Regions from separate parts of the Bradyrhizobium sp. B025 genome, predicted to be linked through region 2. Evidence: riboswitches for the same ligand, from Rfam matches in the RefSeq annotation. Region 2 holds a riboswitch; each other region holds the start of a gene.
What was found. Region 2 has a riboswitch for cobalamin ahead of metE (5-methyltetrahydropteroyltriglutamate--homocysteine S-methyltransferase). Riboswitches for the same ligand answer to the same signal wherever they lie in the genome.
Positions count from the first base shown of each region.

Region 1: it holds a riboswitch for cobalamin, as region 2 does, so the genes downstream of both, ACE10W_RS21085 (TonB-dependent receptor) here and metE (5-methyltetrahydropteroyltriglutamate--homocysteine S-methyltransferase) in region 2, are expected to answer to the same signal.
Region 3: it holds a riboswitch for cobalamin, as region 2 does, so the genes downstream of both, ACE10W_RS13280 (TonB-dependent siderophore receptor) here and metE (5-methyltetrahydropteroyltriglutamate--homocysteine S-methyltransferase) in region 2, are expected to answer to the same signal.

Region 1 is NZ_CP170150.1:4,557,045-4,561,516, reverse strand. It holds gene ACE10W_RS21100 (hypothetical protein) at 141-353, shown strand; gene ACE10W_RS21095 (hypothetical protein) at 494-751, shown strand; gene ACE10W_RS21090 (hypothetical protein) at 839-1,060, shown strand; cobalamin riboswitch at 1,126-1,340, shown strand; gene ACE10W_RS21085 (TonB-dependent receptor) at 1,454-3,688, shown strand; gene ACE10W_RS21080 (hypothetical protein) at 3,764-4,345, shown strand.
Region 2 is NZ_CP170150.1:1,503,001-1,507,472, reverse strand. It holds gene metE (5-methyltetrahydropteroyltriglutamate--homocysteine S-methyltransferase) at 554-2,899, opposite strand; cobalamin riboswitch at 3,000-3,202, opposite strand; gene ACE10W_RS06945 (hypothetical protein) at 3,554-3,844, shown strand; gene ACE10W_RS06940 (hypothetical protein) at 4,190-4,472, shown strand, end outside.
Region 3 is NZ_CP170150.1:2,898,847-2,903,318, reverse strand. It holds gene ACE10W_RS13285 (PepSY domain-containing protein) at 1-729, opposite strand, end outside; gene ACE10W_RS13280 (TonB-dependent siderophore receptor) at 742-3,090, opposite strand; cobalamin riboswitch at 3,203-3,405, opposite strand; gene ACE10W_RS13275 (histidine phosphatase family protein) at 3,478-4,050, shown strand; gene cobT (nicotinate-nucleotide--dimethylbenzimidazole phosphoribosyltransferase) at 4,057-4,472, opposite strand, start outside.

The sequences.
Region 1 (4,472 bases), 3.1 Mb from region 2:
GTTCTTAACATTTGGCACGCATCCTTTGACGGGAGCGAGCGTCGCGATTCGCGATGGCTCGCAGTGGGAATGCCGGGACTCGCTGCAATGCAGCGTGTCTCGCTGATGTTGCTTTGCCGGTGCTTTTTCGGGGCAATCCCATGCGTCTGCTTGCGGTCCTCATCCTCGCGCTCATGGCGGCGGCCTGCAACCAGGAGCAGGACATCACCGGCTCGACCGCAGCCTGCCCGGTGCGGAACTACAGCTCCTACAACCCCCGCGACATGAACCAGTGTGTGGCCGCCTGCAAGGCATGCGACCATGGCAACACGGTCACCTGCACCACGTCCTGCACGCTCAAGGGCGCGCACTGAGCGGCCAGCGGTTTGCAGAAGCTTGAGGGCCGGGATCGCCGGCCCTCTTGGGCATTGAGGGATTGACGGTGTCGGGGCACCGGAACGATTCACCTGACATAATCATTGGTAGGAGCAGGCAGGACGCGGAGTCGGATGGAATGGGTATGCTCGATCCCGGCCGGTTTCTGGTGTCGTGCTCGCAGTGCGACGCGTGGCCGATGGCGGCCAACGTCAAACGCTCGAGCTGGTCCACGTCCCCGAGCGAGGTCCGCTTCGTGTGTCCGCGCTGTCGCCGCGAGGAGACCGCGATCATCTCCGCCTCGGGCGAATTGACGCCGATCCGGCGCATCGACATCCCGCCGCGCGACGTCACGGTGGCCTGGGCTCAGGCACAGCGCCAGAGAGGGCGGGCGTAGGCGGCCGCTCTATTGCGCGATCCCGTTTCGGAACCCGGGCGATCGTCGGACGTTTCCGCCCCAACATCACGTATCGAGGCCGGGCGAATGTTCAGCGCGCATTTCGACACCCGTACACGGATCAACATGAAGCTGGCGCTGGATCGGATTTGCCGCAATCGGCCCAGGGGCGAGGATCATGGGTTCCGCAGGTCGGTCGCCGAGAACATCGTCCGCTGCGCGCTCGCGGGCCGAACCGGCATCGGCCAGCTTGTCGATGCCGGTGAGCGGGCGGTGGTCACGACGCGCGCGGTGCGGAAGCCTGACTGATTGTGTTTGCCTCGCGTTTGCAGCCCATCGTTCAACCGGTCGATTGACTCTCCGTACGGCCGCCTCGTAGATTGATCGGTGACGGTTCTCCGCACGGAGATCAAAAGGGAACGTGGTGCGAGATTGTCCCAACGCCGGGATTGTCCCAACGCCACGGCTGCCCCCGCAACTGTAAGCGGTGAATCTTTCGTCATTTGCCACTGGGAATCTCGGTCCTGGGAAGGCGACGTAAGGTAACGACCCGCGAGCCAGGAGACCTGCCGTCAGCCGTGGTCACACGCGAAGATGTCGGTCGGGGAGTACAGGCATTAGCTTCACCGGAGCAATCGATTGCTCCGCCGTAAAGCCTCGTTCGCTGTGACGTGCCACTGACGTCATGCCGAGGTTACAACTGTGTCCCGTATTGTCTCTGCCGCCAGGCGCCTTCGCGCCGGTATCGTTGCTGCCGTTTTCCTCCATGCGATCGATCTCCCCGCAGCTTTCGCGCAGCAGGCCGCCGCCGAGCAGCTGCCGCCGGTCGAAGTGACCAGGTCCGACGATCAGAACCGCACACGCGCCAGGGCGATCGGCGACGGCGACACGACGAGGCGGCGAGCCCCGAGTGGCGCGCCGGCAGGCAATGGCGCCGGCTCGTCCGGCTCCGGCGGCGAGGCGGTCGCCAGCAACGGAGGCATCGTCGGAGCCGCCACGACCGTCATCACGGCCGCGGATATCGCACATGCGCCCTCGCAGACGCTTGCCGAGATCATCGCGACGCAAGTCCCGGGTGCCCAGATCACGACGCTCTATGGCGGCCAGATCGGCGCGAAGACGAGCGTCGACCTGCGCGGCTTCGGCGCGTTTGCCACTGCCAATTCGCTGGTGCTGATCAACGGGCGGCGGCTGAACGACATCGACATCGCGCAGGTGGACCTCTCCACTGTCCCGCTCAATTCCATTGAGCGTATCGAGATCACGCGCGGCAATGCCGGCGCGGTGCTCTATGGGGACAATGCGGTCGGCGGCGTGATCAACATCGTCACTAGGAACGGCGTCGGCGGGCCGCCCGTTGCCGCGCGCATCGAGGCCGGCTTCGGCTCGTTCGACACCAGGCTTGGCAATGTCTCGACGTCGCTCAATTCCGGTCCGTGGTCGACCTCGTTCTACGGCAATGCCGTCAAGACAGACGGCTACCGCGACAACAATCGCCTTGTCCAGGAGAATGGCGTCGGCAACCTGAACTACACGACATCAGACCTGACTGCTTTCGTCACCGTTACCGGCGACAATCAGGAGCTGCGATTGCCGGGCGGCCGCACCGTCGATCCGTCCATCGGCGTCGACGAGCTCGCGACCAACCGACGGGGCACCAGCACACCCTTCAACTACGCCAACCAGCAGGGCTTTGGCGCGATGGCCGGCTTCACGAAGACCCTGGCCAACGGCATCGATCTCATCGTGGACGGCGGTGTGCGCGACAAGAAGCAGCAGGGCGCGTTCTTCTCCGGCCCGGCGCCGATTCCCGCGTTGTTCACGTCCACCTATGTCGATGCCGATCTGACGACATGGTCGATCACGCCGCGGCTCAGCGTGAAGGGCTCGCTGCTCGGGATGCCGTCGCAACTGCTGACCGGCCTCGATTATTACGATGCGAGCTTTCAGCAGAACCGTGGCGCCGGCCAGGGGCTCGCGCCCTGGCACAATTACGATCTCAGGCAGCAGACGGTTGCGGGCTATTTTCAGCACACATTGGGTGTAGCGCCGGCGACGGACCTCTCCTACGGCGCGCGGGTGCAGAACGTCAGTCTCTCGGCGCGCGATCATTTTGACGCCGCAGCTCCGTTCAACACCGACATCGGCGCGCTCCCGCTCAGGAGCGACGAGACCCAGTACGCTCTGCATCTCGGTGCCGAGCATCGCCTCAATGACATGGTCTCGCTGTTCGGCCGCGCTGCGCGCGCATTCCGCACGCCGGATGTCGATGAGCGTGTGTCGTCGGGGCCGTCCTTCGATCCCTTTACCTTCGCGCCGATCCCGCAAACCTTCCAGCTCAAGACCCAGACCTCGCAGGATGTCGAGGGCGGGCTGCGCATCAAGGGAGGCGGGCTGCAATTGCAGAGCAGTCTCTATCTGATGGACCTCGCCAATGAGATCCATTTCAATCCGGTCCTGTTCTACAACACCAATCTCGATCCGACCCGCCGTTACGGCTCGGAGACCAGTCTGTCCTATCGCGTCAACGACTCTCTGCTCCTGCGCTCCGGCATGGCCTATACAAGGGCCGTGTTTCGCGAGGGCGTCTGGGCCGGCAACGACGTGCCGCTGGTGTCGCGCTACACCGCGAGTGCAGGCGTCACTTGGAACATCTGGCAGAACTATGTGGTGCTCGACGCCACCGCGCGCTTCTGGAGCGAGCGGCGCATGGACAATGACCAGGCGGGAACACAGCGGCCGATCCCAGCCAATGGCACGATCGACCTCAAGCTCAGCGGTCAGTACGAGCGCTACTTCTGGTTTTTGAGCGTCAACAACGTGCTGAACGCGCTCTACTACGACTATGCGATCGCAAGCACCTTTACGGACGGCCGCTTCAGTGCCTATCCGCTGCCCGGCCGCACCTATCTGCTCAAGGCCGGCGCCAATTTCTGATCAAGGCTCTGATCGCGACGGGGGGCTGTCATAGGCTCCCGAATGGACTAGAATTCGAAAAGAAGGAGATTACCCATGGCTCTCAGCACCCTGCCGCCTCACGCCGACCGTTTCCGGCTCCATCCGGTCGCGCCGCGCCTTGCATCGATGTTCTGCTTTGCGCTGCTGGCGGTGTCATGCGCGCTCGCAAGTCTTGCGCTCGCCTGCGCAACGCCCTTTGCGGCCTTCGCGGTCGTCGCGGCCGCGATGTTGCCGCTGCGGCCGGCACTGCTCGTCGTCAGCGGCGCGTGGCTCGTGAACCAGAGCATCGGCTTCGGCGTGCTGCACTATCCCGTTGCCGGCAGCACGATCGCCTGGGGCTTTGTCATTGGCGCTGCTGCACTCGTCGCGACCGCGGCCTCGTCCGCCGCGCTCCGTGCGCTGGCGCATGGCCGCACGCCCCTGATGCTGGCGATCACATTCGTCCTCGCCTACGCGGCCTATGAGCTCGTGCTGCTCGCTGCGACGCCGGTCCTCGGCGGAGAGGGCGCCTTCACCGCGGCCATCGTGGCGCGGATTGGACTGACCGGCGCCGTCTGGCTCGCCGGCCTCGTCGCCGCCTGCGAGATCGTCCGCCTGGTCGATCCGTTCGGGCGCAAGGGCGCGATGTCGGCCTGAGCGGCCCTCTGAAAGCCCCGGATGGGAGCGCAGTGAAATCCGGGCTACGAGATCTTGCGTTGCCCGACGGGCAAAACACCCCCGCGGTCGGTCAATCCGCTTGCGCAAAAATATTCCACTTTGCCGA
Region 2 (4,472 bases):
GAATACCGGAGAGCAAATCGCTGTGCGGCCGACGCATTGGCGTATCTGGCCCGGATAGCCGTTATTCCAAATGGATTGGCGTGAGTTGGGGTACGGAGTGCCTTTGACGTCCTCTCTTCGGAAACTATCTAGCGTGGATTGATTGAGGGAGCCTGACGGCATCTCCGAGCGGACCGAATCCGCGCCGGTGCCTTGCGGTGTCCGTCAAGCATTAGTTTTCTCATTGCTGTCGCGGCCGTTGCCAACGTGCCCATGAGCGACAAATCACAGCCTAGACGGCCGCGTACCATGGCATGATTGAGCTGCGGCACTTCTGCTTGAATGGGTCGCAGATTTTCGGCGAATGTCGTCGCCTTGATCGAGCAGCCGGCAATTCTCCCGCGGCCGACGAAACTAGCGTAACGCGTCACCATCTTTTCTCCGAGACCGTACCTTCCCCGGTCCACGAAGTGGACCGGGCATTTTGTCAGCGGCAAGGATAGCCTCGATAATGTGGAAAGCGTAAATCACCATAACCCAATTAGCTTTGTCGAGAACAGACCGGAGCTCGGGATCAACGGATTTGCGGATCGGATGCAGCGCGCAGTTCGCGCGCGGCAGCGACCATGTTGGCGAGCGCAGGCCGAACCTCCTCCCATTTGCGCGTTTTTAGGCCGCAGTCCGGATTGACCCAGAGCTGAGAATCCTGCAAGCGCGTCCGAGCTAGCACGATCAGCTCCTTCATTTCGTCCGTCTCGGGAACGCGCGGAGAGTGAATGTCGTACACGCCCGGTCCGATTTGATTTGGATATTCGTACCTCCTGAACGCATCCAGCAGCTCCATTTTCGATCGCGACGTCTCGATTGAAATGACATCCGCATCCATTGCAGCGATCGCACCGATGATGTCGTTAAACTCTGAGTAGCACATATGTGTATGGATTTGCGTTTGATCGGTAACGCCCGATGAGCAGATGCGGAAGCAATCTCCGGCCCAATCGAGATATGCCTTCCAGTCCGACCGGCGCAATGGCAATCCTTCGCGAAGTGCAGCTTCGTCGATCTGTATCATCGCCGCACCGGCATTCTCGAGATCGCGGACTTCATCGCGCATCGCGAGCGCAAGCTGACGGCAGACCTCGCTTCTAGGAATATCATCGCGAACAAACGACCAGTTCAGGATCGTCACCGGTCCGGTCAACATCGCCTTCATCGGCTTACTAGTTAGTGATTGCGCGTAGCGCCACCATTCCACGGTGATCGGCTTCGGCCGCACTACATCGCCAAACAGGATCGGGGGCCTAACGCAGCGCGAACCATAGGACTGAACCCATCCATTCCTTGTAAATGCGAAGCCGGCGAGTTGCTCGCTGAAGTACTGCACCATGTCATTACGCTCGAATTCGCCATGAACGAGGACGTCAAGACCGATGTCCTCCTGCCAACGTACGGCGCGGGCTATCTCCTCTTTGAGGAACCTGTCGTATTGCTCCTCGCTCATCGCACCTCGCGCATGCGCCGCGCGAGCATTTCGCACCGCTGTGGTCTGCGGAAACGATCCTATCGTCGTGGTGGGAAAAGCCGGTAGTCCAAAGCGTTCCCTTTGGATCTCGGAACGACGGGCAAACGGGGTGGCGCGCTGGCGCATCGTCTGATCGATCGCCCTCATTCGGACAGCGACGTTGGCATTATGGATCTTCGGCGAGGTCCGGCGGGCAGTCGCAGCGCATTCCGACTCGGCAAGAGCTAGCCCAACATTCTGGTCGCCTGCGAGTACCCGCGCCAGGATCGCAAGCTCACGCATCTTCTGAACCGAGAAAGCAAGCCAGCTCTTGACGTCGGACGCGAGCCCGGTCTCGAGTTCAACATCGACCGGCACGTGAAGCAGCGAGCAGGATGGAGCGAGCTGTACACGGTGCCTGCCAAGCTTCGCAATCGAGGGCTTCAGCCGCTGACGGAGCGACGGCAAGTTCGACCGCCACACATTCCGGCCGTCGATGACACCGAGCGACATGACGAGATCACTTCGGCCGTCAGCAACGATCTGATCCAATAGTTCTGGCGCTCGAACCAAATCGACGTGCAGACCGGAAATTGGCAGGCTCAAGGCAGTATCCAGATTGTCGCCTAGGGCGCCGAAATAGCTCGCAAGCATGATCTTGATAGCGGGTCCCTCCTTTGCGAACCGGTTATAGGCGTGCAGCAACGAATTTCGCGCCGCCTCATCCAGATCAAGGACCAGGCAGGGCTCGTCAAACTGGACCCAACTTGCCCCTCGTTTGGCTAATTCATGCAGAAGGTCGATATAGACGGGTATCAGATCATCGAGGAGAGAGAGGGGCTGGAACGCACTATCGGTACTCTTGCCGAGCTTTAAAAATGTGACCGGCCCGATCAGGACAGGGCGGGTCTGAAAGCCAAGAGCCCTCGCTTCCTCATACTCTTCGACGGGTTTGCGAGAGCACAGTCTGAACGCCTGTCCCCGGTAAAACTCAGGAACCATGTAGTGGTAGTTGGTATCGAACCACTTGGTCATTTCCTGCGCGGGCACGCCAGATCCCCGCGGGCTCTGGGCGCAACTCGCATCCTGCTCGCCGCATTGCGATCCGCGGGCCATGGCGAAGTACGTTTGGAGCGAAACGGATTCTCCGTTCGCGGCGTAGATCTCCGGGATTGCGCCAACCATGACGCTTGTATCGAGCACCTGATCATACAGCGAGAAGTCGTTTGACGGAATGATCGTGACGCCGAGCGATTTTTGACGAGCCCAGTTCGCTGCGCGTAGGCCGAATGCGTCTTCGTGCAACTGCTGTTCACTAATCTTTCCAGCCCAGTAGCTTTCTAGAGCGAGCTTGAGCTCACGCCTTGGGCCGATGCGTGGCGTTCCGAGCGTAGCAACTGGAAGAGAGAGAGGAGACATAGCGTTAACCCCTGTTGGGGACAAAGGCCATGGCGGACGCAGGCAGGAGAAGTCGCGCGTGCGACGGCTGCTTGGCGCACCACCGAGACACCCCGCCCGTGGACCAATATATTGTCGGGGCCGGTCTCCTGGCTTGCTGGTCATCGCTGCTGTCCGGCCTTCCCGAAGCCGTGCAGGCTTCAGCGACATCGTCGGACAGCGGCTCGCCGCTCACAGTTGCGGGGGCAGAGCCGGCATTTGCACCGGCTTCCCTCTTAGCTCCGGATCAATGGGAACCGGAGAACCTCGACGACTTGGATTATCGGCAGGAGAACTCTTCCGTCAACCTCTCAGATTATGTGCAAGCTAATCTGCGACATCCGCTAGCCGAATGACCGTGCATCTCTGTGACTTCACCATCTAGAAACATTCTCTCATCAGAGATGCCATAATCAGACATATCCTTCTCAGATGCCGGATAAGCATCGGAGCTGCCTTGAGGCGGAGCCGCACGCTAAATTGATGAAAGGGACAGAAGCAGCCTGCCGGCGGGAGTACCGACGTTATATCAGAGCGCTTTCAATGCGGCTTTGCGATTTCCAGAGGTTCGCCCAGCACCTCAGCTAGCCAGCTCTTCGCTCAACTAAAGGATCTGCGGCGAATAGGCCAAGGCACGTGGCGAAATTTAGCAACTGGCGAGGGGTTGATTTGCGTGCCACCCAGACTTCAGAGCTGGGATCAAGCCGGCTTGGTGCTTGGCAATCACGCAGCTCGAACGCGGGCGGCACGATAGCGAACCACACAGCTCAATGGCGGCAAACCCACTTCCGTCCACAGGCATCCGGCATCGAGGCGTTCAACTCTTCTGCTAAATATCCGGTGCGGGACATGGATGCACAAGCTGCGGCGGATACGCCAAACAGAAACATCGAAAACATGCAAAGGTCGGAAAGTCGACAAGAGTGACACAAACTCCGTGAAATTTTCCGCCTATTGCCTGGCACGAAGAATGCAGACCCTCGGAATGCCCAGTCTCCTCCTCTGGGCAGGTCCAGCTCAGCCAATTGACGCAGTCGCTGCCGGGGAAGTTAGCTGCGCATGACATAGAGGGGAGCGCCTGCTCGCGCGGGACAGCTAGCGGGTGCATCCCCGTAAACTTCTTGCGATGGCATAGCAGGTTCGAGGTTGCCTGCTTCACAAGATATTTGGATGAAACGCGATAGGCCGAGGGTTATGAAGAGAATGCCTGGAAGACCCGCGCTATGGCTTAGCGTGGTCGGATTTTTAATCTGCCTCGCCTGGCCGGCTGCCATGAGCAATAATATTCGGGCCAGCGACAGTCCCCTGGTCGAACGACTGAAGTCAACTTGGCGAGCGCAAGATGGTGAGACGATAGAACAAATTATCTCCAATGTCTCGAAGGTGGCACAGTTCGTGCCTCAAATGTGGGGCGTTGTTGAACTTGGCCAAAACGACTTTATTTTCGTTTCGTGGACCAGACACCGGGACAACAAATCGGACGAACAGTACGTTATCGCCTGGAAGATCGCCCTCGACGGCACGCTTGAACTTGCGTCGACTTATGCGAAGCCGA
Region 3 (4,472 bases), 1.4 Mb from region 2:
CGAGGAGATCCGGTATCCTCGCATCCTGGACCGCACGATTCCGAGCACTGCACCCAGCATGGCTGCAATCAGCGCCAACAGTGACAGCGTCCAGACCACGCTGTCCCACAGCGCCCAGTTGCTTCTCAGGACCGTCGGGTAGATCCAGTGCAGGACGCTTCCGACGAGATTCCAGCCGCGCTCGCTTCGCGTCGTATCCAGCACGACCTCGCTCGTGCGCGACGAGACGTAGACCTCCGTTCCGGCGGCATCGCCGAGGGCCACGCGAAACAAGGGCCGGTGACGATCAAAGCCGTTCGGCACGCTCCACTGGTCGTAGTCCGCCTGCGCAACGACAGCCGCATGCGCGGCATCGAGCCCGCGTTGGCGCGCATGCACCTGCGCGATGGCGAGCGCGGCCTCGGGCGACCGCACCGATGCATCCCGCCCGTCGGTCGCGCGAACCGCGCGAAGGTGCGAGGACCCCGACACGACATAGACCGGCCCATCGCTCCGCTGAATCAGGCGCAGGCGCGTAGCATCGGCGATGCCGCTCACGGCCACGGCATCGGCAACACCGATCCTCACCTCCGTACGATCCACCGGCGCGAGACCGGCAATCCGCTCCGCTTCCGTCAGCGATGGAAACGGAACGAAGTGCATCACGATTCCCGTCGCGAACCACATCGCGAACAGCAGGCAGAACGCGATCCCGAGCCAGCGATGCAGCAGGACGATCGCGCCCATCATGTGGTCAGCGCCCTACCATTTGAATGCGGCCGAGAGTTCATAGGTTCGCGGCGCGCCCAGCAGGATCTGGTCGGGATAGAACGGATCGCCCCAGATCGCGTAGCGCTTGTCCGCGATGTTGCGCACCCGGAAGGTCAGGCGGGCCTGGTCGACCGCATTGAAGACCGCCTTGGGGATGTCGACGAAGGCGTAGACGTCGGCGACGGTATACGCCTTCATCGTCACCGTGTTGGCATCGGTATTGTAGCGGTCGCCGACATGACGGCCGGTGATGCCGACTTCAACCGGCCACGGCGTGAAGATGCGGTACGAGGCGCCAGCATTGGCAACGATGCGCGGCACGTTCGGCGGCGTGTTGCCCGAGAACGATCCGCCGACGAAATTGTAGTCGGCATAGCGCGCATCGACATAAGCGATGTTGCCCCACAGCCGAAGGGGCTCGATCGGCCGCACCGAGGCGGCGAGCTCGACGCCCTTCGACTCCTGCCGTCCCGCAATATTGAGCGCCTGCCCGCCGGCCGCCGCATAGACGTTCTTGCGCAGGATGTCGTAGGCCGAGAACGACCACTCCGCCCGGTTGTCCCAGAACAGGTGCTTGACGCCGGTCTCGTAGGTCCGCGCGGTCGTGAGGTCCAGCGGCTGGGTCGGCAGCAGCAGGAAGATGTTGTTGGCGGAGATATCAGCGCCGGTCGCGTACTGGCTGAAGAAGGTGAGGCCCGGAACGGCCTCCCAGGTGTAGCCGATGCGTCCCGTCACCGGCGCCCAGTCCTTGGTGAACGGAAAGCCCGCGTTCACCAGACCGTTCTCGTCGGTCGAGTTGCGGTCGAGCCCGATATGCTCGACGCGCAGCCCGCCGATCAGCGCGAAGGTCCGCGTCAGCTTCAGCCGGTCCTCGAACGACAGCGCCTCGTTGTCGATGCGCGCGGTCTGCTGCTTGGTCGCGAGCAGTCCGTAATAGCCACGATCGAAATCGACCAGCGGAACATAGTCGTTCGGGAATTTCGCCGCGCCTGGCCTGACGAAGTCGAGATAGCTCGACGACAGCGTCGTGACCAGCCGGTTGTCGAAGCCTGCGATGTTCGTGTCCCAGATCAGGTCGGTGATATTGCCGACAAGGCGCTGGCTGTGCGCGACATAGAAGCGCTCGCGATACACTTGGTTTTTCGTGGAATCGAACGCCTCGATCTCGTTGTTGAACCACGACCGCTCCGCGCCGTAACCATAGGCCTGACTCTTCAGCGTCAGGTCCGGCGCCAGTTTCAGCTCGAAGCCGCCGCGCAACCAGACCTCTTGCGCTACGTTTCGGTTGTCGAGAACGTTGTAGTTGGTGTTGAAGGTGCGGTCGTCGATCGTGACGGCCCCGAGGTCGGTCCTGTTGAAGTAGGTGCCGGAAACAATCCCCGTCGTCGCATGCGAGCCGCTGAAAGCGATCGGCACCAGCGGCGCGCCCCAATAGGCCTTCCCGCGATCCTCGCGGTACTCGATCGCACCCCAGACCTTGAGGCTGTCGGAGATGCGGTAGTTGAGCTGGCCGGACACGTCGAGCGTCTTGGTGTTGGTGTCGTCGACAAAGCCGTTGAGCGAGGAGCGGCTGATGTCGAAGCGGTAGTCGAGGCCCTGAACGTTGGTGCTGCCGCCCGAGCCGTAATGCGCGCGGAACGAGTTCAGGGAGTCGTACGAGAAGTCTGCCTCGTTGCGGATCGCTCCGGTGTGCGGCTGCTTGGTGACGAGGTTGATCGAGCCGCCGGCGGCGCCCTCGCCCGAGATCAGCGAGGCCGGGCCCTTCAGGAATTCGACGGCCTCCAGATTGGCGGTGTCCATGATCCGCGAGGTCATGTTCTGCGGGCCGATCTTGATGCCGTTGTAGAGCGTGTTGATCTGGCTGTTGGTGAAGCCGCGCATCGAGAAGCCCGCCGGCTCCCCCGGCGCGTCGCCGGAGGTGACGCCGACTGCGCCCTGCGCCACCTCGGACACGGTGCGATAGCCCTGCTCGCGCATGGTCTCGGCCGAGATCACCTCGACGGTCGCGGGCGTCTCGCGCACGGTGAGGCCGAGACGCGAGGCGCTCTCGGCCACCGCATTGCTGTTGAGCGGCGTTGGCGCCGCTTCGCCTGGCACGGCGGGCTTGGGCGCCGCCGATGCGGCCGCTGGCCTCCGCGGCGTCGCGCGGCGCGCGCTCTGCGCGTCCCGGCCAGCCGGCTTGGCCTGCTTGCGGGACTGGGCGGGCGACACCTCGACAGGCGGCAGCGGTTCGCGGACCTGCTGCGCCAGCGCGGCGGGCAGATCGGCGACTGTAAACGACGTGAGAGCAGCAGAGGCGAGCAGGAAACGGCGCGACCGTACAATACGGATAGAAGACACAGCGGGACCTCGGTATGACGTCAGTGGCACGTCACAGCGAACGAGGTCTCACCTTTGGCCTTTCAGCCGTCCGATGAAGCCGAATGTCTGTACTCCCCGACCGACATCTTCGCGTGTGACCACGGCTGACGGCAGGTCTCCTGGCTCGCGGGTCGTCACCACTTCGTCGCCTTCCCGGGACCGAGGACCCAGTGGCTTCTGACGAAGGATTATCCGCTTACAGTTGCGGGGGCAGCCGCGGCATTGGGGAAACATCCCCGCACCGCATTCCCTTTTCATCCCCTCTCGGGGGAAACCGTCGCGAGCATCTAGGATTACGATCGAGACAGAGTCAATGTGGCAGTTGCGGCGTTATTGCCACAGCGACCAACTTCCTTGGAGATAGGCATGGAAGGCGAGACCTTCCTCTGGCTGATACGCCATGCACCCGTCGACGGCGTCGCGGGGACGATTCACGCGCAGGACGCGCCTGCCGATCTCGGCGATCGCGCGCAACTGGAAGCGTTGCGCCAGCGCCTGCCGTGGGACTCTGCGAGCTATGCCAGCCCGTCGCGGCGCACGGTCGAGACGGCGCGCGCATTGGGGCTCGAACCGGAGCTGATGGGCAACTTCAGCGAACAGGATTTCGGCGACTGGACCGGCCGGCGGCATGACGAACTCGCCGCAATGGGCGGCGAAGTCTACGCGCAATTCTGGAGCGACCCTGCGCACCTGAGACCACCGGGCGGCGAAAGCTTCGAAGATCAGGTCGCGCGCGTCCGCCTGGGCCTGTCACGGATCGGCGCCGGGCCAGCAACGCTCGTCGTGCATTCCGGCACGATCCGCGCCGCACTGTGCATCGCGCTGGATCTTGCGCCGCAAGCTGCCCTGCGCTTCGTGATCGATCCGCTGTCGCTCACCAGGATCGACCGGCTCGCGACCGGCTGGCGCGTCGTGTCGGTCAATCAGCGCGTGGTGTGAGCCGGATCAGGCCGGGCGATCCGGCACATTGGCCTGCGCGAAGGTCGCCATGCCGTTGTGAAGCGCACAGGCCGATCGCACCAGCGGCAGCGCGATGGCGGCGCCCGATCCCTCGCCGAGCCTGAGATCGAGGCTGATCAGCGGCTGCACGTTCAGGGCGCGCAGCACCAGACGATGCCCCTGCTCCGCCGACTGGTGCGACGGCAAGAGGAACGGCTGGCACGACGGATTGAGGCGCACGGCCGCCAGCGCCGCGACCGACACGATGAAGCCGTCGATCAATACGGGAATGCGGCGTTGCGCGGCCGCGATGATCGCACCGCAAATGGCCGAGATCTCGAGGCCGCCGACGGCGCACAGGATTTTTTCGGGCGACGCAGCCGCAACGCCATGGCGCGCAACCGCGGCATCGATCACGCGCG